DNA from 3 places in the Microbacterium wangruii genome. Region 3 is predicted to be linked to each of the others. Evidence: predicted binding sites of a transcription regulator. Region 3 holds the regulator's gene; each other region holds the start of a gene.
What was found. The regulator LexA, encoded in region 3, represses DNA repair genes until DNA is damaged. The targets are predictions, from matches to a motif close to TCGAACANNTGTTCGA.
Positions count from the first base shown of each region.

Region 1: QNO26_RS00550 (Rv2578c family radical SAM protein) is a predicted target of LexA. The motif match lies at 5,881-5,896, and genes of this name have one in related genera.
Region 2: imuA' (DnaE2-dependent mutagenesis accessory factor ImuA') is a predicted target of LexA. The motif match lies at 8,634-8,649, and genes of this name have one in related genera.

Region 1 is NZ_CP126742.1:112,466-122,848, reverse strand. It holds gene QNO26_RS00575 (ECF transporter S component) at 73-624, shown strand; gene QNO26_RS00570 (ABC transporter ATP-binding protein) at 694-2,481, shown strand; gene QNO26_RS00565 (energy-coupling factor transporter transmembrane component T) at 2,478-3,287, shown strand; gene QNO26_RS00560 (acyl-CoA dehydrogenase family protein) at 3,356-4,519, opposite strand; gene QNO26_RS00555 (M15 family metallopeptidase) at 4,709-5,641, opposite strand; gene QNO26_RS00550 (Rv2578c family radical SAM protein) at 5,905-6,963, shown strand; gene QNO26_RS00545 (DEAD/DEAH box helicase) at 7,249-9,426, opposite strand; gene QNO26_RS00540 (aldose 1-epimerase family protein) at 9,668-10,383, shown strand, end outside.
Region 2 is NZ_CP126742.1:989,760-1,000,142, reverse strand. It holds gene QNO26_RS04690 (DrmB family protein) at 1-12, shown strand, start outside; gene drmC (DISARM system phospholipase D-like protein DrmC) at 12-716, shown strand; gene QNO26_RS04680 (very short patch repair endonuclease) at 724-1,152, shown strand; gene QNO26_RS04675 (HNH endonuclease) at 1,139-2,029, shown strand; tRNA gene QNO26_RS04670 (tRNA-Arg) at 2,125-2,196, opposite strand; gene QNO26_RS04665 (iron-sulfur cluster biosynthesis family protein) at 2,367-2,648, shown strand; gene QNO26_RS04660 (error-prone DNA polymerase) at 2,739-6,248, opposite strand; gene QNO26_RS04655 (DNA polymerase Y family protein) at 6,387-7,922, opposite strand; gene imuA' (DnaE2-dependent mutagenesis accessory factor ImuA') at 7,919-8,623, opposite strand; gene QNO26_RS04645 (HNH endonuclease) at 8,813-9,310, opposite strand; gene QNO26_RS04640 (M23 family metallopeptidase) at 9,655-10,383, opposite strand, start outside.
Region 3 is NZ_CP126742.1:2,182,437-2,192,819, forward strand. It holds gene QNO26_RS10380 (DUF1844 domain-containing protein) at 1-53, shown strand, start outside; gene QNO26_RS10385 (SseB family protein) at 106-891, opposite strand; gene priA (bifunctional 1-(5-phosphoribosyl)-5-((5-phosphoribosylamino)methylideneamino)imidazole-4-carboxamide isomerase/phosphoribosylanthranilate isomerase PriA) at 875-1,630, opposite strand; gene hisH (imidazole glycerol phosphate synthase subunit HisH) at 1,683-2,339, opposite strand; gene hisB (imidazoleglycerol-phosphate dehydratase HisB) at 2,336-2,947, opposite strand; gene QNO26_RS10405 (histidinol-phosphate transaminase) at 2,944-4,038, opposite strand; gene QNO26_RS10410 (LysM peptidoglycan-binding domain-containing protein) at 4,104-4,463, opposite strand; gene lexA (transcriptional repressor LexA) at 4,718-5,410, shown strand; gene metE (5-methyltetrahydropteroyltriglutamate--homocysteine S-methyltransferase) at 5,493-7,820, opposite strand; gene QNO26_RS10425 (methylenetetrahydrofolate reductase) at 7,817-8,776, opposite strand; gene QNO26_RS10430 (S9 family peptidase) at 8,977-10,383, shown strand, end outside.

The DNA of each region.
Region 1 (10,383 bases), 1.0 Mb from region 3:
GCTTCCCGGTCTTTCGGTTTTCTCCGGTCGTCCTCCCGCCCGCCATGCAGGTGCCACGGCTAGCCTGGACGGGTGCCTGCGACCTCCCGACTTTCGACGCGCGTCCTGCTGACCTGCGCCGCGATCGGCGTCGCCACCGGAATCATGGCCGCCGTCGGAAGCTGGCTGACGCCCCTGGTCATCGCCGCGTTCCCGATCATCTACGGCGTCGTGCTCGGCGTGCACGTGCTGCCCGGCATCATCGCGCAGGAGGCGCTGCGCCTGCCGTGGGTGGCACTGCTCACCCACCTCATGGCCGCCCTCGTCGGGGCGGCGCTCGCGCCGCACTGGGCCCTGCGGTTCATCGGCACCGCGCTGCTGTTCGGCGGCATCCAGGAGCTCGTCGCCGCCGCCACCCGCTACCGGGTGTGGCAGGCCTGGCGCTTCTTCATCTCGGCGGTCATCCTCGGCGCCATCGTGGCGTTCGTGGTCGCGATGGTCGCCGACCTCGGCTCTCTCGCGCCCTGGGCCCAGGTGACCTACCTCTCGGTATCGGTGCTGGGACCGGTGGCGTGGACGGCGGCCGGGCTCGCGGTCGGTCGCGGCCTGCGCAACGCCGGCGTCGCCCGCGCCGTCGCGCGCTGAGCGTGCGCGATTGGCAGCGAAGATAGGGCGGGCTACCGTGGGGGGAGACCCCGTCCCCCTGCGCTCTGGATGCCTGTGACCTCCGCTCCCCGCGACGAGTCCGCCGCGTCCGTCCCGGCGGACAGCGCCGACCCCACGCCGCCGCTGCTGCGGGTGCGCGACCTGGCCGTGCGCTACCCGGGCGCAGCGTCGTCGGCGCCGACATCGGCGACCCTCTCGATCGATCCCGGCGAGGTGGTGCTGCTGCTCGGACCGAGCGGCTCCGGAAAGTCGACGCTCGCGCTGTCGCTGAACGGGCTGATCCCGCAGGCGGTGCCCGCCGCGGTGACGGGGAGCGTGCGCGTGGCAGGAGAGGATGCCGGCACCACCCCCGTCGCGCGACTGGCGACCCGCGTGGGCATGGTGTTCCAGGACCCCGACGCCCAGCTGGTGACGGGGACGGTGCTGGACGAGGTGGCCTTCGGACCGGAGAACCTGCGGCTTCCGGCACCCGAGGTGCTGGCCCGCGCCGAGGAGGCGCTGCACCGGGTGGGACTGTGGGAGCGTCGCGGCGAGAACCCCGACCACCTCTCCGGCGGCGGCCGGCAGCGCCTGGCCATCGCGTGCGCGCTGGCGCTGCACTCGCCCCTGCTGGTGCTCGACGAGCCGACCGCCAACCTGGACCCGCGGGGCATCGAGGAGTTCTACCGGGCGTTGGGCGATATCGCCACGACCGGCGACCGGGCGATCCTGCTCATCGAGCACAACCTGGATGCCGCGATCGGCCTCGTCGACCGGGTGGTCGCGCTCGACGCCGCGGGAGGCACGGTCGTGGACGGCCCCGTCGGCGACGTGCTGCGCACCCGCGCCGCGGAACTCCACGACATGGGGGTGTGGCTGCCGACCGCGACGCTGGCGGCGCTGCGCCTGCGCCGTGCGGGATACCGTCTCGACCCCCTGCCGCTGACCCCGGGAGAGCTGCGCGACGCCCTGCAGGCCGAGCCCGCCCCGGTCACGCCGACCGGGACCGCGGATGACGCGGCGCCGGCATCCGCCCCCGCCCGCCGCCGCAACGCCCCCGTCGTGCAGGTGCGCGGACTCACCGTGGCCCGCGGGCGCCGCGAGGTGCTGCACGACGTCGACCTCGATGTGCGCGCGGGCGAGTTCGTCGCCGTCGTCGGCGCCAACGGGGCGGGCAAGACGACGCTCGTGCAGGCGATCGCCGGGGTCGTGCGCCCGCCGCGGGGGCGTGTGGAGGTCGGGGGCATCGATCCGGGCCGTGCGGACGCCCGCACGCTGCACCGTCGCATCGGCTTCGTGTTCCAGAATCCCGAGCACCAGTTCATCGCCGGCACCGTGTTCGACGAGCTCGCCCACGGCCTGCGGCTGCAGCGGGTGCCCGAGCCCCAGGTGCGGGAGCGCACCGACGAGCTGCTCGAGCGGTTCGGCCTCGCGGACAAGGCCGACGTGCACCCGTTCCTGCTGTCCGGCGGCCAGAAGCGACGCCTGTCGGTGGGCACGGCGCTCGTGGCGGGGGCGCCGGTGCTGGTGCTGGACGAGCCCACCTTCGGCCAGGACCGTGCCCGCGCCGACGAGCTGCTGACACTGCTGCGCGACCTCAACCGCCAGGGCACGACGATCATCGTCGTCACCCACGACATGCAGCTGGTCACCGAGTACGCCGACCGCACCGTCGTGCTCGGCGACGGCCGTCTGCTCGCCGCCGGAGCGACGGCCGAGGTGTTCGCCGATGAGGCCCTGCTCGCGCGGGCGGGACTGCGTCCGCCGCCCCTGCGGGAGGCGCTGCGCGGGGTGACGCGGCATCCCCGCCTGCAGTCCGTGGTGCGCCTGGCCGACCTCCCGGGAGGCGGACGATGACGGTGGTGGCCGATCCCTACGCCGAGGCGGCACCCGCGCCCGCGGCACGGTTCCTCTACGGACTGAACCCGCTGGCGAAGTTCCTCGCCCCGCTCCCGGCGATGACCATCCTCGTCTTCGCCCGTGACCTCACCACACCGCTGGCCTTCCTCCTGCTGTCATATCTGGTCGTCATCGTGGGCGCCCGCTGGACGCCGCGGCTGGCGGCGACGCTGCTGGCCGCCGTGCCCCTCGGCATCCTGCTCATCGGCTTCGGGATGAGCGTCTGGGTGGATGCCGACCGGGTCGCCGCCACCGCCCCGGTGCTGCAGGCGGGCAGCTGGACGCTCTATGCCGGCGCGCTGCAGATCGGCATGGCCACGGCGCTGCGGCTCGGCGCGATCGTCGCGCTGGCACTGATGGCCGGCTTGACCACCACCGGCCCCGACCTGGTGCGCGCGCTCGTTCAGCAGCTGCGCGTGCCGTACCGGGTGGGCTACACGGCGCTGGCGGCCTTCCGGTTCGTGCCGCGGTTCCGCTACGAGCTCGACGTGATCCGCCAGGCACACCGGGTGCGCGGCTCGCACGGCGGCCGCGGGCCGTTCGCCGCGATCGCCCGCGGTGCCGGATACCTCGTGCCGCTGCTGGCGGGGGCCATCCGTCACGCCGAGCGGGTGGCGCTGGCGATGGATTCCCGCGCCTTCGGGGCCTACCCCGACCGCACCGAGCGGCATCTCGTGCCCTGGCGCACCCGCGACACCGTCTTCGTCGTCGCCTTCTGGATCGTGACCGGGGCGCTGCTGGTCGTCTTCTGGCCACGGGGCTGACCTCCCCGCGAACGACGGATGCCGCGACCCCCGGTGGGGCCGCGGCATCCGGGTGCGTCAGGTGCAGGTCAGCGCTTGCCGGCGATCTTGCGGCTGACGATGTCGCGCATGATCTCGTTCGTGCCGCCGTAGATGCGGTGCACGCGCGCGTCGAGGAACGCCCGGGCGATGGGGTACTCGGTGATGTAGCCGTACCCGCCGTGCAGCTGCACGCAGGTGTCGAGGATCTCCCACTCGCGGTCGGTGGTCCAGAACTTCACCTTCGCGGCCTCTTCGCCGGTGAGCTTGCCCTCCTTGTAGGACATGAGCGCCTTGTCGAGGTACGCCCACATGACGTCGACGGTCGTGGCGACGTCCGCCAGCTTGAAGCGAGTGTTCTGGAAGTCGATGATGCGCTCACCGAACGCCTCGCGGCTCTTGGTGTACTCCACCGTCCACGCCAGGGCGGCCTGCGAGGCGGATGCCGCGGCGATGCCGATCGACAGACGCTCGAGCGGCAGGTTCATCATCAGCTGGACGAAGCCCTGGCCCTCGGTGCCACTGATGAGGTTCTCCTCGGGCACGAAGACGTCGGTGAACGACAGTTCCGCGGTGTCGTGGCCGTGGGAGCCCATCTTGTGCAGCTTCTTGCCGTGGTCGAAGCCCTCCATCCCGTTCTCGAGGATGAGCAGGCTGAAGGCGTCGGGGCGGGTGCCCTCGCCGGTCTTCACGAACGTCACCACGATGTCGGCGGTCTTGCCCGAGGAGATGAACGTCTTCGCGCCGTTGACGATGTAGCCGCCGTCGACCTTCTTGGCGGTGGTCTTGATGCCGCGCAGGTCGCTGCCGGCGCCGGGCTCGGTCATCGCCAGGGCGCCGAGCACCTCGCCGGTGGCCATGCGGGGCAGCCACTTCTCCTTCTGCGCCTGCGTGCCCATGTGCACGATATAGGGCACCGCGAGATCGTCCTGGATGCCGAACGCGCCCGCGAGCGACCCGGCGCCGGCGCCGATGACCTCTTCGTTGACGATCGTGCGGAAGCGGTAGTCCTGCAGCATGCCGGCGCCGCCGAACTCCTCGGGGACGGACAGCCCGATGAGGCCGGATTCGCCCGCGGCGAGCATGGTCTCGCGGTCGATCTCGCCGTCGGCATCCCACTTCTCGCGCTTCTCGTTCGTCGCGTAGCGCTTGATGAACTCGCGGACGACCTCGCGGAATGCCTCGTGGTCCTCGTCGTAGATGTCACGCTCCATGGCGCGCCTCCTTCGGTGTCGGTCGGCGCCGCGGCCGCCGTGCTTCTGTGGATCCGGGTGCGACGCTGCGCCCGCTCGGGCGGCGCCGCCATGACCCGAGTCTAGGCTCTGGGCCGGTCTCGAGGTGCGCGTTTGTGGGATCGGATGCCGTGAAGTGCGGAACTGAGTTCCGGACTCTGGAGGGTGACGCTAGCCCGGGTATGCCGGCGCCGGAGGGAGCTCGAAGAACTCCTCGAGCGAGTGGAATCCGCCGTCATGGTAGGCGCGGGCGAGGTCGTGGCCGAGGTAGCGCAGGTGCCACGGCTCGTACGCGTATCCGGTGACGGGCGCGTACCCGTCCTCGTACCGCACGATCCAGCCGTACTCCCACGCGTGCGTGCGGATCCAGCGGTCGGCGGCGCTGCCCGCAAGGCCGTCGAGGGTGCCGCACCCGTCCACGCACGACACGACGTCGGCCGCGAGGCCGGACTGGTGCTCGCTGTATCCCGGCCGGGCGCTGACCAGCTCGGCCTCGGCGGCGCCCAGCCGGGCGACCTGCGCGTCATGGATCGACTGCTGCATGCCGAAGGAGCGGTACCCGCTCTGCACCCCGAACTCCGCCCCCGCCGCGCGCGCAGCATCGGCCATCGCCTGCAGCGCCGCGGCCGCGTCCTCACGGAGGATCACCTGGTTGCCGCCCTGCATGGAGCCGGCGGACACGAGCGACGCCGGAACGTGATCGGGGACGGAATAGGGTCGCTGCTTGTTCACGACGGCCCACAGCCGCGCCGGATCGGACAGGTCGATGCACAGCGCCGCCCCGCGGGCGACGGCCTCGCGGAAGACGGCGGCACCGCCCGCGGCGGCGATCGCGGCGGCATCGTCGCCGGCTTCGAGCGCCGCCGAGACGGCCGGCTCGGCGCAGATGCCCTCGACGGCCGCCGGCGCCGGCGGCGTGTCCGCGACCGCATCCGCGACGGGCGGCGGGGTCAGCGCGGGCACGGGAAGAGCCGTCACCCGCGGCGCGGGAGCCGCGGCGGGCGTCGGTGAGAGCGCGTCGCCGCTGCCGTCGCCGGAGCCCGACAGCAGCGTCACGAGCGAGACGCCTCCCCACACGATCAGCACGGTCAGCAGCGTGAGCACGACGGCGCCGCGTCGCCGCGCCGCTCGGCGCCGGCGCCGTGGGCCCGGGGCCACGGGGGCCGTCGCCGTCGCGGTCGCCGTTCCACCGCGCGCCGAACCTCGCGCCGTGCGCAGCGCGCGTCGCGATTCGGGCGGTCGGGGGTCCGTCACCCTTTCATTGTCCCCCGTCGCGGCGCTCCCGACAGCATCGGCCGCGCGGGAGTGTTCGAGGTGCGCCGCGCCGCCGCATTGACAGAGTGTCGAAGATCTGTTCCCGTGGAACGATGCGGTGGCAGGGTCAGGAGCTCGGGGTGGTGGACGCCGATGCGCTTCCGGGAATGGAGCGCATCGACGGCCTGGTGCGCTCGGTCACGACGCCCGAGTTCGCGGGGATGACCTTCCATGAGGTGCAGTGCAAGTCCGCGCTGAACCGCGTGCCGGCGGTGTCGGCGATGCCCTTCGACTGGACGGTCAACCCCTACCGGGGCTGCAGCCACGCGTGCGTCTACTGTTTCGCGCGCGGCACCCACGAGTACCTCGACATGGATGCCGGGCGCGACTTCGACTCGCAGATCGTCGTGAAGATCAACGTCGCCGATGTGCTCGCGCGCGAAGTGCGGCGCGGGTCGTGGGCGCGCGAGACGGTCGCGCTCGGCACCAACACCGACCCGTATCAGCGCGCCGAAGGCCGCTACGGGCTCATGCCGGGGATCATCGGCGCGCTCACCGAATCGGGCACGCCGTTCTCGGTGCTCACCAAGGGCACGCTCATCCGTCGCGACCTGCCCTTGCTGCGCGACGCCGCCCAGCAGGTGCGGGTCTCGCTGGCGATGTCGATCGCCGTGGCCGATGAGTCACTGCGTGCCGCGATCGAGCCGGGGGCGCCGTCGTTCCAGGCGCGGCTCGACACCGTGCGCGCGGCCCGCGAGGCGGGGTTCCGCGTGACGGTCTTCCTCATGCCGATCGTGCCGCACCTCACGGACTCGGTCGCGGTGCTCGACGATGCGCTGCGCCGCATCTCCGCCGCGGGTGCCGGGCGCGTGGTGTGGGGCGCGATGCACCTCCGCCCCGGCGTGAAGCCCTGGTTCCTGCAGTGGCTCGCGCGGGAGCATCCGGAGCTGGTGTCGTCGTACCACGGGCTCTACCCCGGGGCATCCGTGATGGCGCCGAAGGCGTACCGCACCTGGCTCGCACGACGGGTGCGGCCGCTGCTGCGCCTTCACCGGCTCACCGGTGGCGAAGAGGACGACGAGCCCCGCCGTCCCGCACGCCCCGGCCCCGTGGTCACGACCGCTCGCGGGCGGGCGGCCGCGGCCGCGACGGCGGCACCGGCGCTGTTCTGACGGCGGCAGGCCCGCCCTGCGGCGACGCGCGCCCGCGGCATCCCGTCACGAGCGGCACCCCCGCACCCCGTCAGCGCGGGAGCACCCCGGCACCCCACCCACGGAGCGGCACCCTCGGCGCCCCGTCACGAGCGCAGGAGATGCGACCAGCGCAGGACGAATCCGCGCCGGAACCGCCTACGCCCGCGACATCTCCTACGCCGGGAACGACGAAGCGCCGACCGCCCCGGGAACGACGAAGCGCCGACCGCCCGGGTGGGGGCGACCGGCGCTTCGGGAGCGTGCTTACGCGTCGACGTCGGCCAGCTGACGGCCGGCGATCTCCTCGAGGAGGTCGTCGCCAAGGCGCACCTCGTCGAAGGGAGCCTCGATCTCGGCGCGGTCGAGCATCTCGGTCATGCGCCGGCGGCGCTGACGCGGGATGAGGGTGACGACGCGGCCCGCACGACCCGCGCGGCCGGTGCGGCCCGAGCGGTGCAGGTACGTCTTGTACTCGTCGGGCGCGTCGGCCTGGATGACCAGGTCGATGTCATCGACGTGGATGCCGCGGGCGGCGACGTCGGTGGCGACGAGCACGCTGACGCGTCCCTCGGTGAGGCGCTGCAGGTTGCGGGTGCGCTTGGCCTGGTTGAGGTCACCGTGCAGCGCGACGGCCGGGATGCCGGCGTCGTCGAACTGCTCGGCGAGCATCTCCGCGTAGGCGCGGGTGCGGGCGAACACGAGGGTCTTGCCCTCGCGGTCCACGAGCGAGGTGAGGATCTCGGCCTTGTCGCGGTGGTCGATCACCAGGATGCGGTGGTCGATCGTGCTGGAGTCCTGGTCTTCACCGGCGACCTCGTAGACGGCCGGCTCGACGAGGAACTCGTCGACCAGCGCGGCGACCTCGCGGTCGAGTGTCGCGGAGAACAGCAGCTTCTGCGCACCGTCGGCGACGAGGCGCAGGATGCGCTGCATCGGCTCGAGGAATCCGAGCTCCGACATGTGGTCGGCCTCGTCGAGCACGACGATCTGCACCTCGGAGAGGTCGAGCTTGCCCTGTGCGACGAGGTCCTCGATGCGACCGGGCGTGCCGATGATGATGTCGACGCCCTTCTTCAGCGCGCCGACCTGGCGCGCCTGGGGCACACCGCCGTAGATCTGCGTGGTGAAGATGCCGACGCTGCGCGCGATCGGCTGGATGGTGCGGTCGATCTGCAGCGCGAGCTCACGGGTCGGGGCGAGCACGAGCGCCTTGGGCAGGCGACCGAACTCGCGACGCTTGCCGGCCTGCGAGCGCAGCAGCGACTCCACGAGCGGAGCGCCGAAGGCGATGGTCTTGCCGGAGCCGGTGCGGCCGCGGGCGAGAACGTCCTTGCCCTCGAGGATCGGGGCGATGGTCGCCGCCTGGATCGGGAACGGGGTCGGTGCGCCGAGGTCCTGCAGGACGCGGACGATGTTGTCGCCCAGTCCGAGGCTCGAGAAGGTCACATCGGCGACCTCGCCGGCCTGCACGGCCTCGGCCTGCAGGCGCTCGTGCACGACGTCGACGTGGGCCTCCTGGGCCTTCGTCTTGGACTCGGCGTTCCAGTCCGAGCGAGCCGGACGGTCACCGGAATCGCGACGCGGGCGGTCGTCGAACGAACGCGCGGGGCGGTCGTTGAACGAGCGGGCGGGACGGTCGTCGCGCTGGGGACGGTCGAACGAACGCGCGGGGCGGTCGCCATACGAACGGGCGGGACGGTCGTCGCGCTGCGGACGGTCGAACGAACGCGCGGGGCGGTCGCCATACGAACGGGCCGGACGGTCAGCGGAATCGCGACGGGGGCGGTCGTCGAACGAACGCGCCGGGCGGTCGCCGTAGGAGCGGGCCGGACGGTCATCGCGCTGCGGGCGGTCACCGTACGAGCGAGCCGGGCGCTCGTCGTAGGAGCGGGCGGGACGGTCATCGCGCTGCGGGCGGTCGCCGTACGAACGGGCCGGACGCTCATCGTAGGAGCGGGCCGGACGGTCATCACGCTGCGGGCGGTCACCGTACGAACGCTTCGGGCGGTCGTCGTAGGAACGCGCGGGACGGTCATCACGCTGCGGGCGGTCGCCGTAGGAACGAGCCGGGCGGTCGCCCTGGGCACCGCGGTAGCCGTCGCGCTGGGGACGGTCGCCGGCCGAGCGGGCCGGACGGTCGTCGAACGAACGGGCGGGACGGTCGTCGAACGAACGACGGGGGCGATCCTCGGAGTGGCTGCGGATGCTGCGGGACGCGTCGCGACCCACCTTCTCCTGCGCGGTCCAGCGGCGCTTGGGCGCGGCATCCGTGGTCTGCTCGGGGGCGCGGTAGCCGCGGTGGCTGGGGCTCTTCGAGCCGGTGGTACCGGTCGATGCCTCGCCGGGACGACGCTTGCGGTCCTGGAAGCTGGTCTTCGCGCCGTAGCGGGGCTCGAAGTTCTTGGCCGGTCGGCCGCCTGCGGGCTTCTTGCTCTTGGGCATGGGAAATGTCCTTCTGGGTTCTCTTTCACACGAGAACAGCACCCGCTGGCACGCAGGTATAACCCGGACATCCGTCGGCCGGGGCCATTATCGATAGTGGTCATGCACGTCGATCGACGCCCACCATCGGCCCCTTGGACTCACAAACCCATCCACGCGCACCACGCGCAGTGTCCGAAGCCGACCAGACGAGTATACGGGTGCGACGCTGGGAAACCGCCCATCGGCCTACCATGACGGCATGACCACCCACATTCCCTACGACCCGACCGGCCGCCGCTTCACCGTGGAGGCGGGCGACACCACCGTCGAGGTGAATCAGGTGGGCGGTGCGCTGCGCGCATTCTCGGTCGATGGGGTCGACTTCGTCCCCCGCTACCGCGATCACCTCCCGACGCCCGCCGGCGCCGGCATCGTCATGGCCCCCTGGACCAATCGCGTGCGCGACGGCGTCTGGGTGCACGAGGGGACGACGCAACGGCTGGCGATCAGCGAACCGAAGACCGGCAACGCCTCGCATGGGCTGCTGCGCTTCACCGGCTACCAGCCCGTCGCCTATGCGAAGGACTCCGTCACCCTCGGTGCCGACGTCTACCCGCAGACCGGCTATCCGTTCCATCTCGCCACGGAGGTCACCTACACCGTGGCGGAAGGCTCCCTCACGGTGGCCCACCGGGTGATCAACCTGGGGGCCGAACACGCACCCGTCGCCATCGGCGCCCATCCCTACTTCTGCATCGGCGGCGCCGACACGGCCGGGCTGACGCTGCACCTGGATGCCGCGACGCGCTTCACCGTCGACGAGCGGCTGCTGCCGGTTGCGGAAGAGCCCGTCGACGAGGCGACCGACCTGCGCACCCCGCGCCGACTCGGCGACCTCGACCTCGACACCGCGTACGGCACGATCAGCCGCGACGATGACGACCTCGTCCGCGCGACCCTCACCGCACCGGATGG
Region 2 (10,383 bases), 1.2 Mb from region 3:
AGCTTCGGCTGATGGCTGACCCGTTCGTCGCGCTCGCTTCCACACTGTCGCCTGCGATGGCACTGAGAGTCGCGTCGAGCTTGGATATCGACGGCCGGCTGTCGAGGGCGCTCGAAAAGGTGCCACCCAGTTCCGCGGCGGCTGCACCGCTTGAGGCTGCGTACAAGGTGGTTGGTGGCGCGGCGCTCGCCGCCGTCCTGCGCGGCTTCGCGGTCGCCGCCCAGACGAGCGCGAGGGACATACGGGCGGTCTGGAGCGGCCCCACCTTCGATGGCGATGGCGACCACACGACGTCGGCGATCGCACACCTGATCGACGGCGCCAAAGAGGACGTCTTCGCTTCGACGTATTCAGCCACACCGGACTCGGAGTTCGTGAAGGCGTTGTGGAAGGCGGTCGCGCGCGGAGTTCGCACCACCCTCCTCGTCGACTCGACTGTCAATAACGGCCAGACTGCATCGATGCTTCGCACCAAACTGACCGGTGCACGGTTCTGGACGTACAGGGCACCCGACGGGCAATATGCTCTGCAACACTCGAAGGTCCTGATCGTGGACTCGCGCAGCGCATTCGTCACCAGCGCGAACCTCTCAACCGCGGGCGCTGAACGGAATCTCGAGGCGGGTGTCGTCGTCCACGACGTTGCGTTCGCGTCGGGCATGAGACAGCGATTCGCCAAGCTCTGGGAGCACGGAGCTATCACCGATCTGGGTTGAGGGGCTGATGGCCGATTCCTGGGCCTCATCTGAGGGCACGAGAAAGTCGATGCTCGCGAACAAGCGTCGCGACACGTCGACGGAGATCGCCGCGCGCCGGGAGCTGCAGTCGCGCGGTCTGCGGTATCGCGTCGATTTCGCACCCGTCCCAGGCCTGCGACGGCGCGCAGACGTCGTCTTCACCCGCGCACGTATCGCGGTATTCATCGATGGCTGCTTCTGGCACGGCTGCCCTATTCACGGGACAGCACCTAGACGGAATGCTGACTATTGGGGCCCGAAGCTCGCGGCGAACGTCGCACGTGACCGGGACACTGATCGACGGTTGTCGGCGGCCGGATGGATCGTCGCGAGATTCTGGGAACATGAGTCTGCGCGGGAGATCGCAGACACAGTAGAACTGCTCGCGCGGAAAGGCACCGATGAGAAGCGCTGAAGAGGAGCTCGCCATCCGGAACGACGTCTTCCGTTGGTTGGACGCCGCCTTCATCGGCGGGGGTGGGTATGAAATCAGCCGTGCGGAACTCCTGAACTATTCATTCCGCGGCGAACGGATCCCACTCCTCGACACCGGACGAGGTATTCGAAACCCCGCGACATTCCGGTCGACGTTGTCGATCATGTCCGGTTGGAAAAAGAACAGGTACCGCGACTTCGAGGACGAAAACGGCTGGATCGAGTACTCGTACCGCGACGAAGAAGCGGGCGACAATCTGAAACTTATCCGGGCCTTCGAGCTTCGCTCGCCCATGGTGTACTTTCGCGCGGTTCGCGAGGGATACTACTTCCCCTACTACCCCATCGTGATCGCAGAGAACGACGTCGTGGAGCGGAAAGTGCGCTTCCCGCTCGATCAAGGGCTCGGGTTCCTCGGCGATCCGCTTCAGTACTCAAGCGACCAGCGTCGATACGCAGAATCGGTTGTACGAACTCGTCTGCACCAGCCGTTGTTTCGAGCACGCGTTCTCCGCGCATACGAGAATGCCTGCACAGTCTGTGATCTCAAACACCCCGAGCTCCTCGATGCTGCACATATCATCGGGGATACCGAGTCACATGGCGTCCCCCACGTGACAAACGGGCTCGCGATGTGCAAGATGCACCACGCGGCGTACGACCGCTTCCTCCTCGGCATCACGGCCGACTATGAGGTACGCATTGATCGCCGCCTCCTCGACGAGGTCGACGGGCCAATGCTCCGCCACGGCCTGCAAGACATGCACGGTCGCACGATTCGCGCACCTTCTAACCGAAAGGCGTGGCCAGCGCGCGATCTGCTTGCGGAGCGATTCGCCCAGTTCAGTGGTCGGTGACGCGCTGCGAGCCTCGGGCGAGTGAATACCTGCCTCGGCCTCCGCCTCCACCAGACGCGACTCAGATGTCTCCTATGTCGCGACTCATCACAGAGTGCCCCTGGAGGGACTCGAACCCCCAACCGTTTGCTTAGGACGCAACTGCTCTTCCATTGAGCTACAGAGGCTGGCTGATCGATTCTAGCCGCGACCAGCCGACGCCCCGGGCCAGCAGCGCTCGCCAGCGCCGAACCTCCGTATCCGGTGAGAGTCCCGCTCGAAGGTGCGTCGTGGGTTGCGTCCGCGGCCGGTTCTCGGAATCGTGGCCGTCTCGCCGCAATCCACGGAAGGGAGCATCATGCTCACACTCACCGAGAACGCCACCAGTGCCGTCAAGACGCTCACGTCGCAGATCCCGACGGAAGAGGGCGGACTGCGCATCCGCGGTGCGGACCAGGCCGAGGCCGGCTTCGAGCTCGCGCTCGTGTCGTCGCCCGAGCCCGAGGATGCCGTCATCGAATCCGACGGCGCCCGCGTCTTCGTCGAACAGGCAGCTGCGCTGCCGCTGGACGACCGCGTGCTCGACGCCCAGATCGGCGACGACGGCTCACTGAGCTTCGCCCTCGGCGTGCGCGCCTGACGCGCACCACGAGACACGACGAAGGCCCCGGGTTGCGACCCGGGGCCTTCGTCGTGCCGGGCGGGAGCCACGGCCCGCGCCGGCGCCGGGTCACCGGAAGTCCCGCGACCGGTGCATCACCCCCACCCGGAGGTCCTCGAAGGCATCCGCGACCAGGTTCGTCACACCCTCCGGCGAGCGCTCCAGCAGCCCGCGCGCGATGAGCGCGGGAGAGTCGCGCAGCACCCGGCGATAGCGGTTCCAGACCCCTATCGAGCAGACGATGTTCACCATCCCGTGCTCGTCCTCGAGGTTGAGGAACGTCACCCCGGATGCCGTCGCCGGCCGCTGCCGGTGCGTCACCAGGCCCGCCACCTCCACCCGGCGGCCGGTCTCGTGCGTGCGCAGCTCCCCCGAGGTGAGCACTCCGCGGGCATCGAGCTTCGCCCGGTAGTGGGCCAGCGGATGGTCATCGGTGGAGATGCCGGTTGCCCACAGGTCCGCGGCGAGCACCTCGTAGCTCGTGGGGTCGGAGAACAGCGGCGGCTGCACCGCCACGAGGGTGCCGGGGAGGAATTCGGCGCGGTCCTGCGCCGCGGAGCCCGCGAGCCAGATCGCCTCGCGGCGACTGAGACCGAAGCAGCCGAACACTCCGGCGGTGGCGAGGGCCTCGAGCTGGGCGGCGGTTGCCCCGGTGCGCCGCACCAGGTCGCGCAGGTCGCGGTACTCCCCCGACGCCTCGCGCTCTGCGACGATGCGCTGGGCGAGCGGTTGGCCGATGCCTTTGACGGCCGCGAGGCCCAGTCGCACCGCGAATGCGCCGTCGCGGCGGTGCGCGGCGGATTCGTCGGGGGCGGTGGGGTCGAACTCGGGGACGGGGGGTTGCTTGCGGTGGGTGCAGGCATCCCGCCCTGTTGGGGGGCGTTTCGTCTCGTCGCTGCGCTCCTCGCTCAACGACCGGAAGGCGGGACGTTTCGTCTCGGAGCTACGCTCCTCGCTCAACGACCGGAAGGCGGGGCGTTTCGTCTCGCTTCGCTCGCTCGGCGACCGGTCGGCGGGCTCCAACACGGCCTCGACGCCGGAGCGGTGCAGGTCGGGGCGCAGGACCTCGACGCCGTGGCGACGGGCATCGGCGGTGAGGGTCGCCGGCGAGTAGAACCCCATCGGCTGCGCGCGCAGCAGCCCGGCGAGGAACGCCGCCGGGTAGTGCAGCTTCAGCCACGAGCTGGCGTACACCAGCAGCGCGAACGACAGCGAATGGCTCTCGGCGAACCCGAAGTTCGCGAACGCCTGGATCTTCGCGTAGATGTCATCGGCGAGGTCCCCGGTGATGCCGTTCTCGGCCATGCCGGCGTACAGCTTCTTCTTCAGCGAATCGATCCGCTCGATGCCGCGCTTGGAGCCCATCGCGCGGCGGAGGACGTCGGCATCCGCCCCGCTCAGCCCGCCGACGGCCATGCCCATCTGCATGAGCTGCTCCTGGAAGACGGGAATGCCGAGGGTCCGCTCCAGCACCGGCTTGAGCTTGGGGTGCGGGTAGGTCACGGGCTCGTGCCCGAGCTTGCGCCGCACGTACGGGTGCACCGCCCCGCCCTGGATGGGCCCCGGCCTGATCAGCGCGATCTCGATCACGAGGTCGTAGAACCTGCGCGGCTGCAGGCGGGGCAGCAGGCCCATCTGCGCGCGGGATTCCACCTGGAACACCCCGATCGAATCGGCCCGGCACAGCATGTCGTAGACGCCCTGCTCCTCTTTGGGCAGGGTCGACAGCTCCCACCGCTCCCCCGTGGCATCCGCGATGAGATCGAAGCTGTACTGCAGCGCGGCGAGGATGCCGAGCCCCAGCAGGTCGAACTTCACCAGCCCCATCCACGCCGCGTCGTCCTTGTCCCACTGGATGACCGTGCGGTTCTCCATGCGCGCGTGCTCGATCGGCACCACTTCACCCACGGGCCGGTCGGTCAGCACCATGCCGCCGGAGTGGATGCCGAGGTGTCGCGGGGCCTTCAGCAGCTCGGTCGCGTACTGCAGCACCCGCTCGGGGATGTCGTGCATCTCGGCGGCGGCATCGGCTTCGGGGAGCGGCCCCCAGTGCTCCACCTGCTTCGACCAGGCATCCTGTTGCCCCGGCGAGTGCCCGAGCGCCTTCGCCATGTCGCGCACGGCGTTCTTCGGCCGGTACTGGATGACGTTGGCCACCTGCGCCGCGCGCTCGCGCCCGTAGGTCGCATAGACCCACTGGATGATCTCCTCGCGGCGATCACTGTCGAAGTCGACGTCGATGTCGGGCTCCTCATCGCGCAGGGCCGAGAGGAACCGCTCGAACGGCAGGTCGTAGGCGATGGAGTCGACGGCGGTGATGTCCAGCAGATAGCAGACGGCGCTGTTGGCGGCGGAGCCCCGGCCCTGACACAGGATGCCGCGGCGGCGCGCCTCTTGCACGATGCCGTGGACGATGAGGAAGTACCCGGGAAAGTCCTTCTGCTCGATGACCCCGAGTTCCTTCTCGATGCGGGCGCGGGCGGCGTCGGTCGCGTCGGGGTACTTGCGGGGCACCGCCTGCCAGACGAGGTGCCGCAGCCACGACATGGTGGTGTGCCCCTCGGGCACGGGGAGTTTCGGCAGCGCGGGCTTCGCGCGCCGCAGCGGAAAGGCCAGCTCGTCGGCGAGCTCGACGGTGCGAGCGACGGCGCCGGGGTACCGGGCGAAGCGCTGCGCCATCTCGCGGCCCGAGCGCAGGTGCGCGCCGGCGTTAGGAGGGAGCCATCCGTCGAGCTCGTCGAGGCTGCGGTTGGCGCGCACCGCGGCGACGGCGGCGGCGAGGTCGGCCCGCTCGGGGGCGGCGTAGTGCACGTTGTTGCTGGCGAGCACCGGGAGTCCGCGGTCGGCGGCGAGGGATGCCAGCACGTCGTTGTCGCGGGAGTCGAGCGGGCTGCCGTGGTCGATCAGCTCGACGTTGACCACGTCGGGGCCGAAGACGTCGATCAGAAGGTCGAGTTCGCGGGCGGCACCGGCGGCACCCTCGGCGGCGAGCGCGGCGCGGACGGCGCCCTTGCGGCATCCGGTCAGCACCGCCCAGTGGCCGTCGGCGCGGGCGGCGAGGTCATGCAGGTCGTAGACGGGGCGGCCCTTCTGCCCGCCCGCCAGCTGCGCGTGGGTGAGGGCGGCGGCGAGGCGGTGGTAGCCCTCCTCGCCGCGGGCGAGCACGAGCAGGTGCCGGCCGTGCGGGTCGGGTTCGCCGTTCTGCGGGCCGGGGAGGCCGAGGGACAGCTCGGCACCGAAGACGGTCTTGACGCTGCGGGCCTCGGCGGCCTCGGCGAAGCGCACGATGCCGTAGAAGCCGTCGTGGTCGGTGACGGCGAGGGCGTGAAGGCCCAGGCGCTCGGCCTCTTCGACGAGTTCCTCCGGGGAGGAGGCGCCGTCGAGGAACGAGAACGACGTGTGCACGTGCAGCTCGGCGTACGGCACGACGTCGTCGGGGCGGGCGATGGGCGGCGGCGTGTAGGCGCCGCGCTTGCGGGACCAGGCGGGGCTGTCGCCGCCGTCGGCGCCGGCGGGCTTGCGGCCGCTGAGCAGCCGCTCCATCTCGGACCACGACACCGAGGGGTTGTTGAAGCCCATCAGCGGGGGCCCGTTCGGGGGCGGGTCGTTGAGCGAGGGAGCGCAGCGACCGAGACGAAACGCGGTCCCGACTGTGGGTTGCTGCGTTTCGTCTCGCTCCGCTCGCTCAACGACCGGTGGGGCTCGCTCAACGACCGGTCAGTCATAACGACCCTCGGCGGACCAGTCGCCGGCCTCGCACACGAGCAGCCACGCGGACTGCTCGGCATCCACCACCTGGAACCGGTGCGCCTGCCGGGCGCGCGCGGCATCCCACCCGCGCTCGCGCACCGGCCACGGCCCCGCCCACGCGTCGATGCGCCGGCGCCGCCCGCTCTCGACCAGCACCGCCGGCGGCGCGGTCAGCGCGTCGCGGTCGCCGACGGCCACTGTGTCGCCGTCGGCATCGACCACCGCCACCGGCAGCGGCGGGTCGAACACCGTCGACGGCAGCGGGTCGGGAAGGCTCCCGGGCCACGGCCGCTCGCGGGGCCGCGGCACCACCGGGCGGTCGCCCCACGGCACGAGCACCTGCCGCTCGCTCAGCCAGCGGCCGCCCCCGACGACGGGCGTCACCACGCCGCGATGCCCCAGCATCGCCTGCACCCGCGACAGCGCATGGTGCACGCGCTCGTCCGGCCCGCCGCCGAACAGCGAGCGCACGTGGTGGGCGGCGGCATCCACCGTCTCGGGAGCGATGCGCACCCGTGTGACGGCGCTGCGCAGCCCCGCCTCGCCCAGCTGCCAGCGCACCCGGTCGACCACCTCGCCGGCGGTGAACGCGCCGGGGTGCAGCCACACCCGCTCGCTATTCTCGGCGCGGTCGCCGGTGATCTGCACCCGCAGCTCGGTGCACACGAGGTCGAGGGCGCCGAGCGCGCCGATGAACTCCTCGGCGGCGACGCGCATCGCGAAGGCCACCTGGTCGGCGATCTGGAGCGGCGGCTCGAACGCCACCTCGCGGTCGAGATCCGGCGGCGGCGTGCGCGGCTGCACGGGACGGGAGTCGCGCCCGGCCGCGAGCGCGTGCAGGCGGATGCCGCGCTCCCCCAGCCGCTCGCCGACGCGCTCGGCGGGGAGGGCCGCGAACTGCCCGAGGCTCTGCACGCCGAGCCGTCCCAGCAGGTCGACGATGTCGGGCTCGTCGAGCGCGGTGATCGGCAGCGGCGCGAGGAAAGCGGCGGACTCCCCCGCCGGCACGATCCGCACCGGCGCGTCGGCGAGGGTGCGGCGGGCTGCCTGCTCTGCGGTGAAGGGGCCGTCGGCGATCGCGATGCGGGTGTCGGTCTCGCCCATCGCATCGCGCAGGGTGTGGGCGGCACGCTCCTCGCCGCCGTAATAGCGGGCCGGACCCCGGGCGCGCAGTGCGCAGAGGCCCGCCCGCAGCAGCTGCACCCCGGGGGCGAGCTCCTCGATGCGGGCGATGAGCGGCGCGAACACCCGCTGGTCGCGGGTGGGGTCGGCGTCGGCGACCGTCAGCTGCGGGCACCGGGCCTGCGCATCACGGCGGCGCTGCCCTCGCCGCACCCCCTCGGCGCGGGCGGCCGCGGAACAGGCGACCACCGCCCCCTTGGCGAGCACGGCGACGGGCGCGGCGGCATCCACCCCCGCCTCGCGGGCGAGGGCGACGACGGGCCAGTCCGGCAGCCACAGCACGAGGGTGCGGGGCACGGGGGTGTCGGGTGCGGTGCTCATCCCGCCGCCCGGATGGGAATCGGCAGCGGCACCGAGCGCGGCACCGGGGTGGATGCCGCGGCCACCTGCCCCGACGATGCCGGCAGCTGCACGCGCGCGCGGCGCGGCACCGGGGTGCGGCGGCTCGTGACGGTGACGGTGAGCTCGCGCGCGGCGAGGTAGCCATAGCCGTCGCCGACCCCCGACCACACCGGGTCGCTCACGTCGATCATCGCCTCGGTCTGCGGCCAGGTGCCCTGCACCAGCAGCACCGCGCCGCGCTCACGCAGCCGGGCGGCCAGCCGCGAGACGTCGGCATCCCTCGCCCGCGAGGGCGGGCGCACCGCCACCACCGGCAGCACCTCGGCGATGGCCGCCGTCACCGCCAGCCACCGGGTGCCGGGCTCGGGGATCAGCACCAGCTTGTCGAGGGCGACCCCCACCCGCTCGGCCGCCTCGGCACCGAACTCCGGCATGCCGACCACCCCGCACCAGGAGCCGGCCTGCGAGGGCGGCGCCAGCAGCGCCGACAGCAGCGTGAGCGACGAGCCGAGCGCGTACGCCGACCCCGGCCGCAGCCCGCGCCTCGGCAGCAGTCCCGCGAGCGCCGGGTCGGCGGGCAGCACCGGGGCGTCCATGCGACGCCCCTGCACGCGCTCGAGCTGCGCGCGCAGACGCTGCACGTCTTCTGCCGCAGCCCGGTTGCGCACGATCGACCTCACCAACCCAGACTAGAACGGATGTTCTAGATCATCAACGTCAGGGTCGAAGATACGCTCGGGTTCCGACATCGCCCGCGGGGCGAATGCCGCGTGGGATGCCGGAGCGCGACACTGCCCTCGGCACCCGGGCACCACACACGCCCCCGGGCGCCACAAACCCCGAGTCCCGCAACCGCCTCGCGCCCCGCGCTACGCGGCGAGCACCAGGTACGGCTCCCAGCGCGGGTCGCTGCGCTCGGTGCCGCGCACGGTCCACTGCGCGCCGCGGGGAGCACGCGGGGTGACCCGCAGGTGCCACCCGATCTCCTGCGGCGTGCGGTCGCCCTTGGTGTTGTTGCAGCGCACGCACGCGGCCACGAGGTTCTCCCACGAGTCGGCGCCGCCGCGCGAGCGCGGCATCACGTGGTCGATGGTCGCCGCCGCCTTGCCGCAGTAGGCGCAGTGGTGCCCATCACGGCGCAGCACGCCGCGGCGCGTCACCGGCACCCGCCGCGCGCCCGGCACCCGCACATAGCGGGTGAGCAGGATCACCGCCGGTCGGTCGTAGGCGCCGCGCGCACCCCAGACGGGGTCGCCCTCGACGCGTTCGACGATGGTGGCCTTCTCATTCATCACGAGCACCAGGGCTCGCTTGAAGGAGATGACGGCCAGCGGCTCGTAGCCGGCGTTCAGCACCAGTGTGCGCACAATCGATGTCCTCTCGAATGGCCGGAACGGATTCCCGGAAATTCGAACTGCGGTGACGATCGATCCGCGTCAGGGTATGAAAAAAGGCGCCGTCCTCACAGACAGCGCCTGGGCGCCGCGGCAGCACCGCGGCATCCGATCTCACGATGCCGAAGGACGAGCAGCCCGAGCGCACCCGTGGTTCGGGTGCGTCGCGTGCCGTCCATCGGCTTCCCTCCGCTTCTCTCAGCGTCGGGATCAGGGTAACCCACCCTCCACCCATGGGCGCCGGAGAGCGGAAGAACGGCGGGTTGCGCGTGTCGCACACGCCCACGTCCCCGGCACAGCCGGGCGACGAAGCGGACTCAGCCCGCGTTGCTCTGCAGCCACGCCAGCGGATCGACGAACGACCCGTTGACCTGCACCTCGAAGTGCAGGTGCGGCGCGGTGGCGTTGCCGCTCTGGCCGACCTGGCCGATCAGCTGCCCGGCCTGCACGCTCTGGCCGGCCGAGACGACGCGGGTGCCGTAGCTCATGTGCGCGTACGTGGTGCTGACCTGCTGGCCGCCGACGACCGAGTCGATCATCACGACGGCGCCGTAGCTGCCGCCGCCGTCGGTCGAGGTGCGCACGACGCCGGATGCCGCGGCGAAGATGGGGGTGCCTGAGCCCGACATGAGGTCGAAGCCCTTGTGTCCGGGATATCCGCCGAAGAGGTTGTAGCTCTGGTAGGTGAAGGCGGTGACCGGCCAGCGCACCTCGCCCGAGCCGGGAGCGGTCATCGACAGGTCGACCGAGGCGACCTCGGCGGTGCGCGTGACGGCGCTCGCCCGGGCGACGGCCGCGGCGGCGGCGCGCGCGGCGGCGGCTTCTTCGGCCTTCTTCTTCTCGATCTCCTCGGGCGTGGTGGCCGAGTAGCTGTAGCGCTCGAGCGCTTCGGGGGTGGCCTCGGATGCCACGACGAGCGACTGCGCGTTGTCGGCGGCGACCTGGTGCTGGGTCACGGCGACCTCATCGGCCACCGGACGCGAGGAGGCGGCGTAGGCCGGCAGCGCGACGGAGGCCACGAGGCCCACGACCATCGCGACGATCGT
Region 3 (10,383 bases):
CCGACCCGATCGGCAAGGGCCCCGGCGAGAAGCTGACCGGCCCCGTCACCTGACCCGCTGCCGGGTGGGTGTCCGTCACGGACGCTCACTCGGCGCCGGGCACGCTCATTCCGGTGCGCGCAGCAGTTTCACAGTCAGCGAGTCGACCAGCACCGCGATGCGGTTGTCGGCCGCCCAGCGCGCGGCAAGGCGCTGCAGCACGGCATCGAGCTCGGCTTGGTCCAGGCCCGACATCAGCTGCAGCCGCACCACCAGCTCCGGCCCGCGAAGCCGGGCATCGGGATCGCCCGGCTCCACCGACAGGTCGAGCACGGCGAGCTCTCCCCCGACGCTCTCCTGCAGCCCGCGGTACACCTCCGGCGACGCGAAGCTCGGCTCCCAGGGCTGCCCCTGACCGATCGCCCACACGGCGGGACGGCGCAGCACGAACTCCGTCTCGGACGTGGGGTCGATCACGATGAGGTCGGTGTCGTCATGGGCCGCCGCGAGCGCGGTGCGCATGCCGTCGGCGGGTACGGGACGGGCGGTGGCATCCCACCGCTGCATCGCCTGCACCGAGGTGAACACGGGCAGCACGCTGCGTCCATCGGGCGCGGCGACGGTGACGATCGAGAGCTCCTGCGTCTTGTCGACGGCGAGCCCGGTCGGACCGACCCCCTCGTCGCCCTTCTCCGCCACGAGCGGGATCAGCAGCCTCGCCTGCCGATAGGCGTCGACCACGGCGACCTGGTCGCCCTCGCCCGCCCGGAACGCGAGGAGCGCCGCCAGCAGTGCCGGGTCGGCGGACCCGTCATCCCCGGCGTGCGGGTTGGATTGGAAGCTGCGTCCCTCCCACGCGACCCCGGCGGAGTCGGCGGTGTTGCCGCAGTGGTCCTCAGAAGCCGGCGACATCCAGCGCCTCGGCCAGGGTGAACGCCTCGGCATAGAGGGCCTTGCCCACGATGGCGCCCTCCACCCCCAGCGGCACGAGCTCGCGCAGTGCGGCGATGTCGTCGAGGCTCGAGATGCCTCCGGATGCCACGACCGGCTTCGGGGTGCGGGAGGCGAATTCGCGCAGCAGCTCGAGGTTCGGGCCGCGCAGAGTGCCGTCCTTGGTGACGTCGGTGAGCACGTAACGGGTGCAGCCGGCCGCTTCGAGGCGGTCGAGCACCTCCCACAGGTCTCCGCCGTCGCGGGTCCAGCCCCGGGCGGCGAGCGTCGTGCCGCGCACATCCAGCCCGACCGCGATCGCGTCGCCGTAGCGCGCGATGACGTCGGCGGCCCATTCGGGGTTCTCCAGCGCCGCGGTGCCGAGGTTGATGCGGCTCGCTCCGCTTTCGAGCGCGGCCTCGAGCGAGCGGTCATCGCGGATGCCGCCGGAGAGCTCCACCTGCACGCCCTTGACGTTGCGCACCTGCTTGATGACCTTGCGCAGCACCGCCGTGTTGTTGCCGCGACCGAACGCCGCATCCAGGTCGACGAGGTGGATCCACTGCGCCCCCTGCCGGGCCCAGGCCATCGCGGCGTCGACGGGGTCGCCGTAGGTCGTCTCGGAACCCGCCTCGCCCTGCGTCAGGCGCACGGCCTTGCCGGCGGCGACGTCGACGGCGGGGAGGAGGATCAGCTCAGGGGTGGACGCGAAATCGTTCATGGCTCCAGGTGCGGGCTCGGGATGCGCAGCGTCAGGCCGCGCAGGCACGATGTCAGACAGTAGTCGGGCGCAGCGCGCCGATCCAATTGGACAGCAGACGGATGCCGGCTTCGCCGGACTTCTCCGGGTGGAACTGGGTGGCCGAGAGCGGCCCGTTCTCGACGGCGGCGAGGAACGGCGCACCGTGACGGCTCCAGGTGAGGGCCGGCGCGGGGAACGGCGGGATGACGTCGAGCTCCCACGACTGCGCGGCGTAGGAGTGCACGAAGTAGAACCGCTCCTGCTCGAGCCCGCGGAAGAGCACCGACCCCTCGCCGGGCTCGACGGTGTTCCAGCCCATGTGCGGCAGGATCGGGGCGTCGAGCTCGGTGACGGCGCCGGGCCATTCACCCAGGCCGGCGGTGTCCTCGCCGCGCTCGACGCCGTGCTCGAACATCACCTGCATGCCCACGCAGATGCCCAGCACCGGCAGTCCCCCGGCCAGTCGCCGGTCGATGAGCTCATCGGCACGGCTGGCACGCAGCGCGTCCATCACGGCGCGGAAGGCACCCACCCCCGGGACGACGAGCCCGTCGGCGTCGCGGATGAGTCCGCGGTCAGCCGTGAGCCGTGCATCGGCCCCGGCGGCGACGAGCGCCTTCACCGCGGAGTGGACGTTGCCCGATCCGTAGTCGAGCACCGCAACGAGAGGCCGGGCGGCCTCGCTCACAGAGCGCCCTTCGTGCTGGGGATGCCCTGCACGAGCGGGTCGAGGGCCTTGGCCTGGCGGAACGCTCGCGCGAACGCCTTGTACTCCGCCTCGGCGATGTGATGCGGATCGCGACCTCCCAGCACCCTGACGTGCACGGTCATTCCGGCGTGGAAGGTGATCGCCTCGAACGTGTGACGCACGAGCGAGCCCGTGAAGTGGCCGCCGATCAGGTGGAACTCGTAGCCGGCGGGCTCCCCCGTGTGCACGAGGTAGGGCCGGCCGCTGATGTCGACGACGGCCTGAGCCAACGCCTCGTCCAGAGGCACCAGCGCGTCGCCGTAGCGGGAGATCCCGCTCTTGTCGCCCAGTGCTTCGCGGATCGCCTGGCCGAGCACGATCGCGACGTCCTCGACGGTGTGGTGCGCGTCGATGTCGGTGTCGCCGGAGGCCCGCACCGTGAGGTCGGTCAGCGAGTGCTTCGCGAAGGCGGTCAGCAGGTGGTCGAAGAAGGGCACGCTCGTGTCGATGTGGCTGCGACCGGTGCCGTCGAGGTCGAGGTCGAGCTCGACGGACGATTCGCTGGTGGCGCGGCGCACAGACGCGGTGCGCGCCTCGGGACGGGTCATGACCCCGAGTCTATCGACGCCAGCGCGTCGAGGAACGCGGTCGTCTCCTGCTCGGTCCCCGCCGTCACCCGGAGGTGGTGCGGGATGCCGACGTCGCGGATGAGCACTCCCCTGTCGTAGAGCGCCTGCCACGTGGCGGCGGGGTCGGCGACGCCGCCGAACAGCACGAAGTTCGTCCACGACTCGTGGGGCTCGTATCCCAGCGCCTCCAGGGTCGCCGAGATGCGGTCGCGCTGGGAGACGATCTCGTCGACCATGCCCAGCATGACCGGCGCGTGCCGCAGCGCGGCGGTGGCGGCCGCCTGAGTGAGTGCGCTGAGGTGGTACGGCAGCCGCACCAGCCGCAGGGCGTCGATCAGCGCGGGATCGGCTGCGAGGTATCCCACCCGCGCTCCGGCGAAGGCGAAGGCCTTGCTCATGGTGCGGGACACCACGAGCCGCTCGCGCCCCGGCATCAGCGTCACCGCCGACCGCGCGTCGCGTGGGGCGAACTCGACGTACGCCTCATCGACGATCACGACACCGGCTGTGGCCTCGTAGACCGCCTCGACCACGTCGAGTGACAGCGGCGTTCCGGTGGGGTTGTTCGGCGCGCAGAGGAAGACCACGTCGGGCGCCGCCTCCGCGACCTGCGATGCCGCGTCGTCGGGAGCGAGGGTGAAGTCGTGCGCGCGGTGACCGGCGACCCAGGTGGCTCCCGTCCCCCGCGTCAACAGCGGGTACATCGAGTAGGTCGGCGCGAAGGAGAACGCGGTGCGGCCGGGACCGGCGAACGCCTGCAGCACATGCTGCAGCACCTCGTTCGAGCCGTTCGCCGCCCAGATCTGGTCGCGGGACAGGCCGTGGCCGAGGTACTCGGCGAAGGCCTCGCGCAGCGCCGTGAACTCGCGGTCGGGGTAACGGTTCACGTCGCGCAGCGCACGAGCGACGGCGTCGAGGATGTCGCCCGCGACCTCGTCGGGAACCGGATGCGTGTTCTCGTTGACGTTCAGAGCGACGGGGAGTGCCGCCTGCGGAGCGCCGTACGGCGTCTGGCCGCGCAGATCGTCGCGGAGGGGGAGGTCGTTGAGACTCGGGATCACCCCTCCCATGCTAGCCAGCCCGGCCATCAGTGGGCTCGGCCCCAGGTCGGAACGTATCGCCCTCGCACCCGGCCTCACGGCGCGGCGGTGTACTCCCAGGGGATGGACAGTCGCTGACCGGCGGCGACCACGGAGGACTCGAGGGCGTTCAGCCGCACGATCTCGTGGATGACGTCGCGCGGGTCGGCCTGGGGCGCGACCTCTTCGGCGATCGACCACAGCGATTCGCCCGCAGCGACGGTGACCATCTGGAACGAGCCGGCCGGAGCGGAGCGGTCCCCGCTGGCGAGTGCACCTCCCCCACTGAGGGCGGCGGCGCCGACGGCGATGACGATGGGGAGGGCGGCGAGACCGGTGAACACCCGGCGACCGCGGGCGGTGAGCCGCAGCCGCGTGGCGGACGACGTCGGTCCGGCGAGCTGGATGGTGGTCATGGAGTCCTCCTCTGTGGCGATCTTCGCATCCGACCTTCGGCCAGGAAGGCCGGATGCGAAGTTCTTTTCCGAAGTTATCTTCGATGTTCTAGGGTGTCAAGCACGGGACCGGTCGGATATCGAATCGCACGCGACACGCGTGGACCTCTGCGCCGCGGCATCCGGCACCGGATACGGTTTCGATAGGAGCACCCCATCACGGACCTCCGACATTCGAAGACGCTGCCTCGCGCGGCGAGACGGGAGAAGGCTCGATGACCGACGCGACACCGGCCGGCCGCGAGCGGGACAAGCCGCAGACGCGGCGGCGCAAGAGCCTCAGCGAGAAGCAGCTGGCGATCCTCGAGGTCATCCAGCGCTCGATCGCACGGCATGGCTACCCGCCGAGCATGAGGGAGATCGGCGACGCGGTGGGACTCAAATCGCTGTCGAGCGTGACCCACCAGCTCAATCAGCTCGAGCTGAGCGGATACCTCCGGCGCGACCCCGGCAAGACGCGCGCCATGGAGGTGCTGATCGACCTGCCCGGCTCTGCCGCCGAGAATCCTGCCGATGCCGCGCCCAGCGTCGGCGACGCCGCGCTCGTGCCGCTCGTCGGCCGCATCGCCGCGGGCGTGCCGATCACCGCCGACCAGCAGGTGGAGGAGATCTTCCCGCTGCCGCGCCAGCTGGTGGGCAAGGGTGACCTGTTCATGCTGAAGGTCAGCGGCGAATCGATGATCGATGCCGCGATCTGCGACGGCGACTGGGTGGTCGTCCGCTCGCAGCCCACAGCCGACAACGGCGACATCGTCGCGGCGATGCTCGACGGCGAGGCGACGGTCAAGACGTTCCGCCAGCGCGACGGTCACACGTGGCTGCTGCCGCGCAACAGCGCGTTCGAGCCGATCCTGGGCGACGAGTCGGTCGTGCTGGGCAAGGTGGTGGCGGTGCTGCGCGCGGTATAGCCGCGACCGCGCGTACGCCGCGTGACATGACGAGGGGATGCCGCACTGCCGCGGCATCCCCTCGTGCGTCCCCGCCGGGAGGTCAGGCCCGCACCGCCACCTCCTCGCGCACCACGCGCGCGGCTGAGACGAGGTTCTCCAGCGACGCGACCGTCTCGGCATAGCCGCGGGTCTTCAGTCCGCAGTCGGGGTTGACCCACACCTGGCCGATCGGCAGCTCGGTGACGGCGCGCCACAGGAGGCCCGCGATCTCGTCGACGGACGGCACCCGGGGCGAGTGGATGTCGTACACGCCTGGCCCGACGCCGCGCGCGAAGCCCGAGGAGCGGATGTCGCCGATCACCTCGCCACGGCTGCGGGCCGCTTCGATGGAGGTGACATCGGCGTCCAGCGCAGCGATCGCATCGATGACGACGGCGAACTCCGAATAGCACAGGTGCGTGTGCACCTGGGTGGCGGGGACGGCGCCCGCGGTGGCGAGACGGAACGCACCGACCGACCACTCCAGGTAGTGCGGCTGGTCGGCGCTCTTCAGCGGCAGCAGCTCGCGCAGGGCGGGCTCGTCCACCTGGATGATGCGGATGCCGGCCGCCTCGAGGTCGGCGATCTCATCGCGGAGGGCGAGCGCCACCTGGTCCGCGGTCTCGCCCAGCGGCTGATCGTCGCGCACGAACGACCACGCCAGAATGGTCACCGGCCCCGTCAGCATCCCCTTCACCGGAGCCGCGGTGAGGCTCTGGGCGTAGGCCGACCACCCCACGGTGATGGGGGCCGGCCGAGAGACGTCTCCCCACAGGATCGACGGGCGGGTGGCCCGCGATCCGTAGGACTGCACCCAGCCGTTGCGGGTGACGGCGAAGCCGTCGAGGTTCTCGGCGAAGTACTGCACCATGTCGTTGCGCTCCGCCTCGCCGTGCACCAGCACGTCCAGCCCCAGGCGCTCCTGCAGCTCGATCACCCGGCGGATCTCGTCGCGCAGGAAGCCGTCGTACTGCGCGGCGGTCAGTTCTCCACGCGCAGCGGCGGCGCGGGCACGGCGGATGTCGCCGGTCTGCGGGAAGGAGCCGATCGTCGTCGTCGGCAGCACGGGGAGTCCGAGCTCACGCTGCGCGGATTCCCGCGTGGCGGCTGCGGCCCGCGAGTAGTCGTCGGGACTCAGCGCCGCTGCTCGCGGCCGGACCGCCCCGTCGCGCACGCCGGGGGCGGCGTGCCGGTCGGCGAGCGCAGCGGATGCCGCCGCCAGCTCGTCGGCGATGCCCTCGCGCCCGACCTGCAGCCCCGTGGCGAGCGTGGCGACCTGCTGCACCTTCTGGTCGGCGAAGGCGAGCCAGGACACCAGGCGGGGATCGAGGTCGGGCTCATCCGCGACGTCGTGCGGCACATGCTGCAACGAGGTCGAGGTGCCTGCGGCGACGGCGCGGGCACCGAGGGCGCGCAGCGCGTCGAGTCGCTCCCAGGCGGCGGCGAGGTCGCCGCGCCACACGTTGCGGCCGTCGATGACGCCACCCACCAGCGTCTTGCCGTCGAGGCCGGGGGCGGGCTCCGGCACGCCGCCCCGGTGCAGGTCGAGCGCCACCGCCTCGATCGGAGCCGCGGCGAGCGCCCGCCACGCCTCGGCCGACAGCCGGCCGTAGCCGGCGGCGACAAGCACGGCGGGACGGTCGGCGGCGTCGCCGAGCAGCGCATAGGCGCGGGCCGCGGCTTCGGCGAGGGCGGCAGGCGACGCCGGCAGGCTCTCGCTCACCAGCGCCGGCTCGTCCAGCTGCACCCACTCCGCGCCCGCCGCGCGCAGGGCGGCGAGAAGCGCGCGGTACACCGGCAGCAGCTCGTCCAGGCGCGAGAGCGGGTCGAAGCCCTCGGGCGCGGCATCCGTCGCCTTGGCCAGGGCCAGCAGCGTCACCGGGCCCACGATCACGGGCCGGACGACCACCCCGTCGGCACGCGCTTCGGCGACCTGGCGCGCGAAGCGGTCGCTCGACAGCGCGAACCGCGTCTCGGGACCGATCTCGGGCACGAGGTAGTGGTAGTTGGTGTCGAACCACTTCGTCATCTCCAGCGGCGCACGCTCCCGGTCGCCGCGTGCCGCTGTGAAGTACGCCGTCAACGGGATCGTCCCGTCCGCGGCACGGAGGTCGGCGAACCGCTGCGGCAGCGCGCCCACCGTCGCGGCGGCGTCGAGCACCTGGTCGTAGAACGAGAAGGTGTCGGGGATGGCGGAGTCCCCGGCCCCCAGCCCGAGCGCTGCGAGGCGCCGGCGGGTGCGCCGACGCAGGTCGGCAGCCACCTGCTCGAGCCCTTCGAGATCCAGATCGCCGGCCCAGTGCGCCTCGACGGCGCGCTTGAGCTCGCGGCGCGGGCCGATGCGCGGGTAGCCGAGGATCGTACCGGCGGGGAACGTGGCGTCGGTCATGATGCGGTCTCCTTGTGTGGGGTGAGGATGCCGCCCTCGCGGAGGACGGACAGGACGGTCTCGTGGTCGTTGAAGGCGTAGAGGTGCACGCCGGGGGCGCCGCCGGCGACGACGGCGCGGGCGAGATCGGCGGCCGCTGCGATGCCGATGTCGCGCTGGCCTGCGGCCGACGGCTCGACCTCGAGCGCGATGGCCAGCTCAGACGGCAGGTCCTCGCCCGTCAGCTCCAGCACGCGACGCAGGCGTGCGGGCGAGGTGATCGGCATGATGCCGGGCAGCAACGGAATCGTCACCCCGGCCGCGCGCGCCCGGTCGACGAAGGCGAGGTAGACGTCGGGGTGGAAGAACAGCTGCGTGATCGCCAGCGTGGCCCCGGCGGCCTGCTTGGCCAGCAGCGCGTCGAGGTGCTGACCGGCGTGGCGAGACCGCGGGTGCCCCATCGGAAAGGCCGCGACGGCGATGTGCGCGCGCGGGCGCGGCGCGACGCGCGCTGCACCCGGCAGTCCCGGGATCGCATGTTCGGTGTACGGGGCGTGCTCGGCCTGCACCCGGTCGATGAGCTGCACGAGTTGTGCCGCGCTCTCGAGGTCGCCCAGGAAACGGTCGCCCTCGGCCGCCCCCGCGGGCGGGTCGCCGCGCAGCGCGAGGAAGCTCGTGATGTCGGCGTCGAGGAACTCGCGGATGAGTGCCGCGGCCCCGGCGTAGGTGTTGCCCACGCAGGTGAGATGGGCCAGGGGCTCGACGGCGGTCGTGCGGCGGATGTGGCGCAGCACCTCGAGGGAGTCTCCGCCGGTCGATCCCCCCGCCCCGTACGTCACCGACAGGAAACGGGGACCCGCGGCCGCCAGGCGTGCGATGGTCTCGCGCAGGTGGCCGGCGGCGGCGGCGGAGCGCGGCGGATACAGCTCGAACGAGAACGGCACGGTCGGTGCGCTCGCGTCGGGCGACAGGCTCATGGGGGCGTCCTCGGAGGTTCCGGGAATGCGGCCCGGACGGCCGCATCCACGCACAGCGTGCGTTTCTCGCGGGCGGGTGCCGGGCTCGGCTGTCGCTCCTGCCGCGCTCGGGGAGCCGGCGACGATGGGGCCACGGTAGCGACGCTCCCGTGCGTGCGCGACGGATGTGACGCACTGTGTCCCCGCGTAACGTTGTGCGCATGGTGGACGTTCTCCCGTACGGTTCCTGGCCATCCCCGCTCACGGCCGAGCAGGTCTCGGGCGCGGCGCCGCGCCTGGAGGGCGCGCGCTTCGTCGGCGACGAGGTGTGGTGGGGGGTGACGCTCCCCGCGGAAGGCGGCCGCACGGCCGTGCGCCGGCGGCGGGCCGACGGGACGGCGGCCGACGTGCTGCCGGCGCCCTGGAACGCACGCTCGCGGGTGCACGAGTACGGCGGCGGAGCTTGGACGGCCTCCCCTGAGGGCACCCTCTACTTCGTGGAGAAGACCGATCAGCGTGTCTACGCGGTGCGCCCCGGCGCCGACCCCGAGCCCCTGACCCCGGCCGACGGCGATGTGCGTCACGGCGGGCTGAGCTGGCAGGCCGGCACCCTGCTCGCGGTGCGCGAGGACCACACCGCACCCGGGGTCCCGCGACGCGCGATCGTCGCGATCCCCGTGGACGGCGGCGCGGTGATCGAGCTCGCCGGGGGCAGCGACTTCGTCGTGCATCCTGCGCTCAGCCCCGATCGCCGCCATCTCGCCTGGGTCGGCTGGAATCACCCCGACATGCCGTGGGACCGCGCCCGACTGTATGTCGCGGAGATGGAGGCCGGCGTCGCGGTGCGGCCCGTGGTGCTGACCGACGGCGAGACCTCACCGCTGCAGCCGGTGTGGACCGATGAGCGGCACCTGCTCTTCAGCGACGACCCCACCGGCCGCTGGAACCTGTGGCGACGCGACGTGCTCGACGACGCCCCCGCCCAGCCGGTCGCCCCGGCCGACGCCGACACCGGCGGACCGGTGTGGGTGCTCGGTCAGCGCTGGTTCGCGCCGTTGCCCGATGGGCGCATCGTGGCGGTGCGCACGCACGGCGGCGACGACGTCGTGCTCATCGATGCGCACGGCGCCGCGCAGAGTCTCGGTCTGCCGCTGACGGCGGGCGTGTCGGTCGAGGACGTCGCCGGGACGCGCGTGCTGCTGACCGGAGCCGGCATCGACACCCCCGCCGGACTGTGGCTCGTCGACGTCGACGAGCCGGCCGCCGCGCAGGCGCTCGTCGGCGGCGAGCCCGCCTGGGCGCCGGAGTGGACCCCGATCCCCCGCGCGGTGACGGTGGAGGGCCCGCACGGCCCGGTGCACGCGTTCGACTACCCGCCCACCCACCCCGGTGTCGTCGCCCCCGACGGGGAGCTGCCGCCCTACGTGGTGTTCGTGCACGGCGGGCCCACCGCCCACGTCGCCGCCGCCGCATCGGGCAGGATCGCCTACCTCACCAGCCGAGGGATCGGCGTGCTCGATGTCAACTACGGCGGCTCCAGCGGCTATGGCCGCGCGTACCGCGAACGCCTGCGCGGCCAGTGGGGCGTCGTCGACGTCGACGATGTGGCTGCCGCAGCCCAGGGCCTG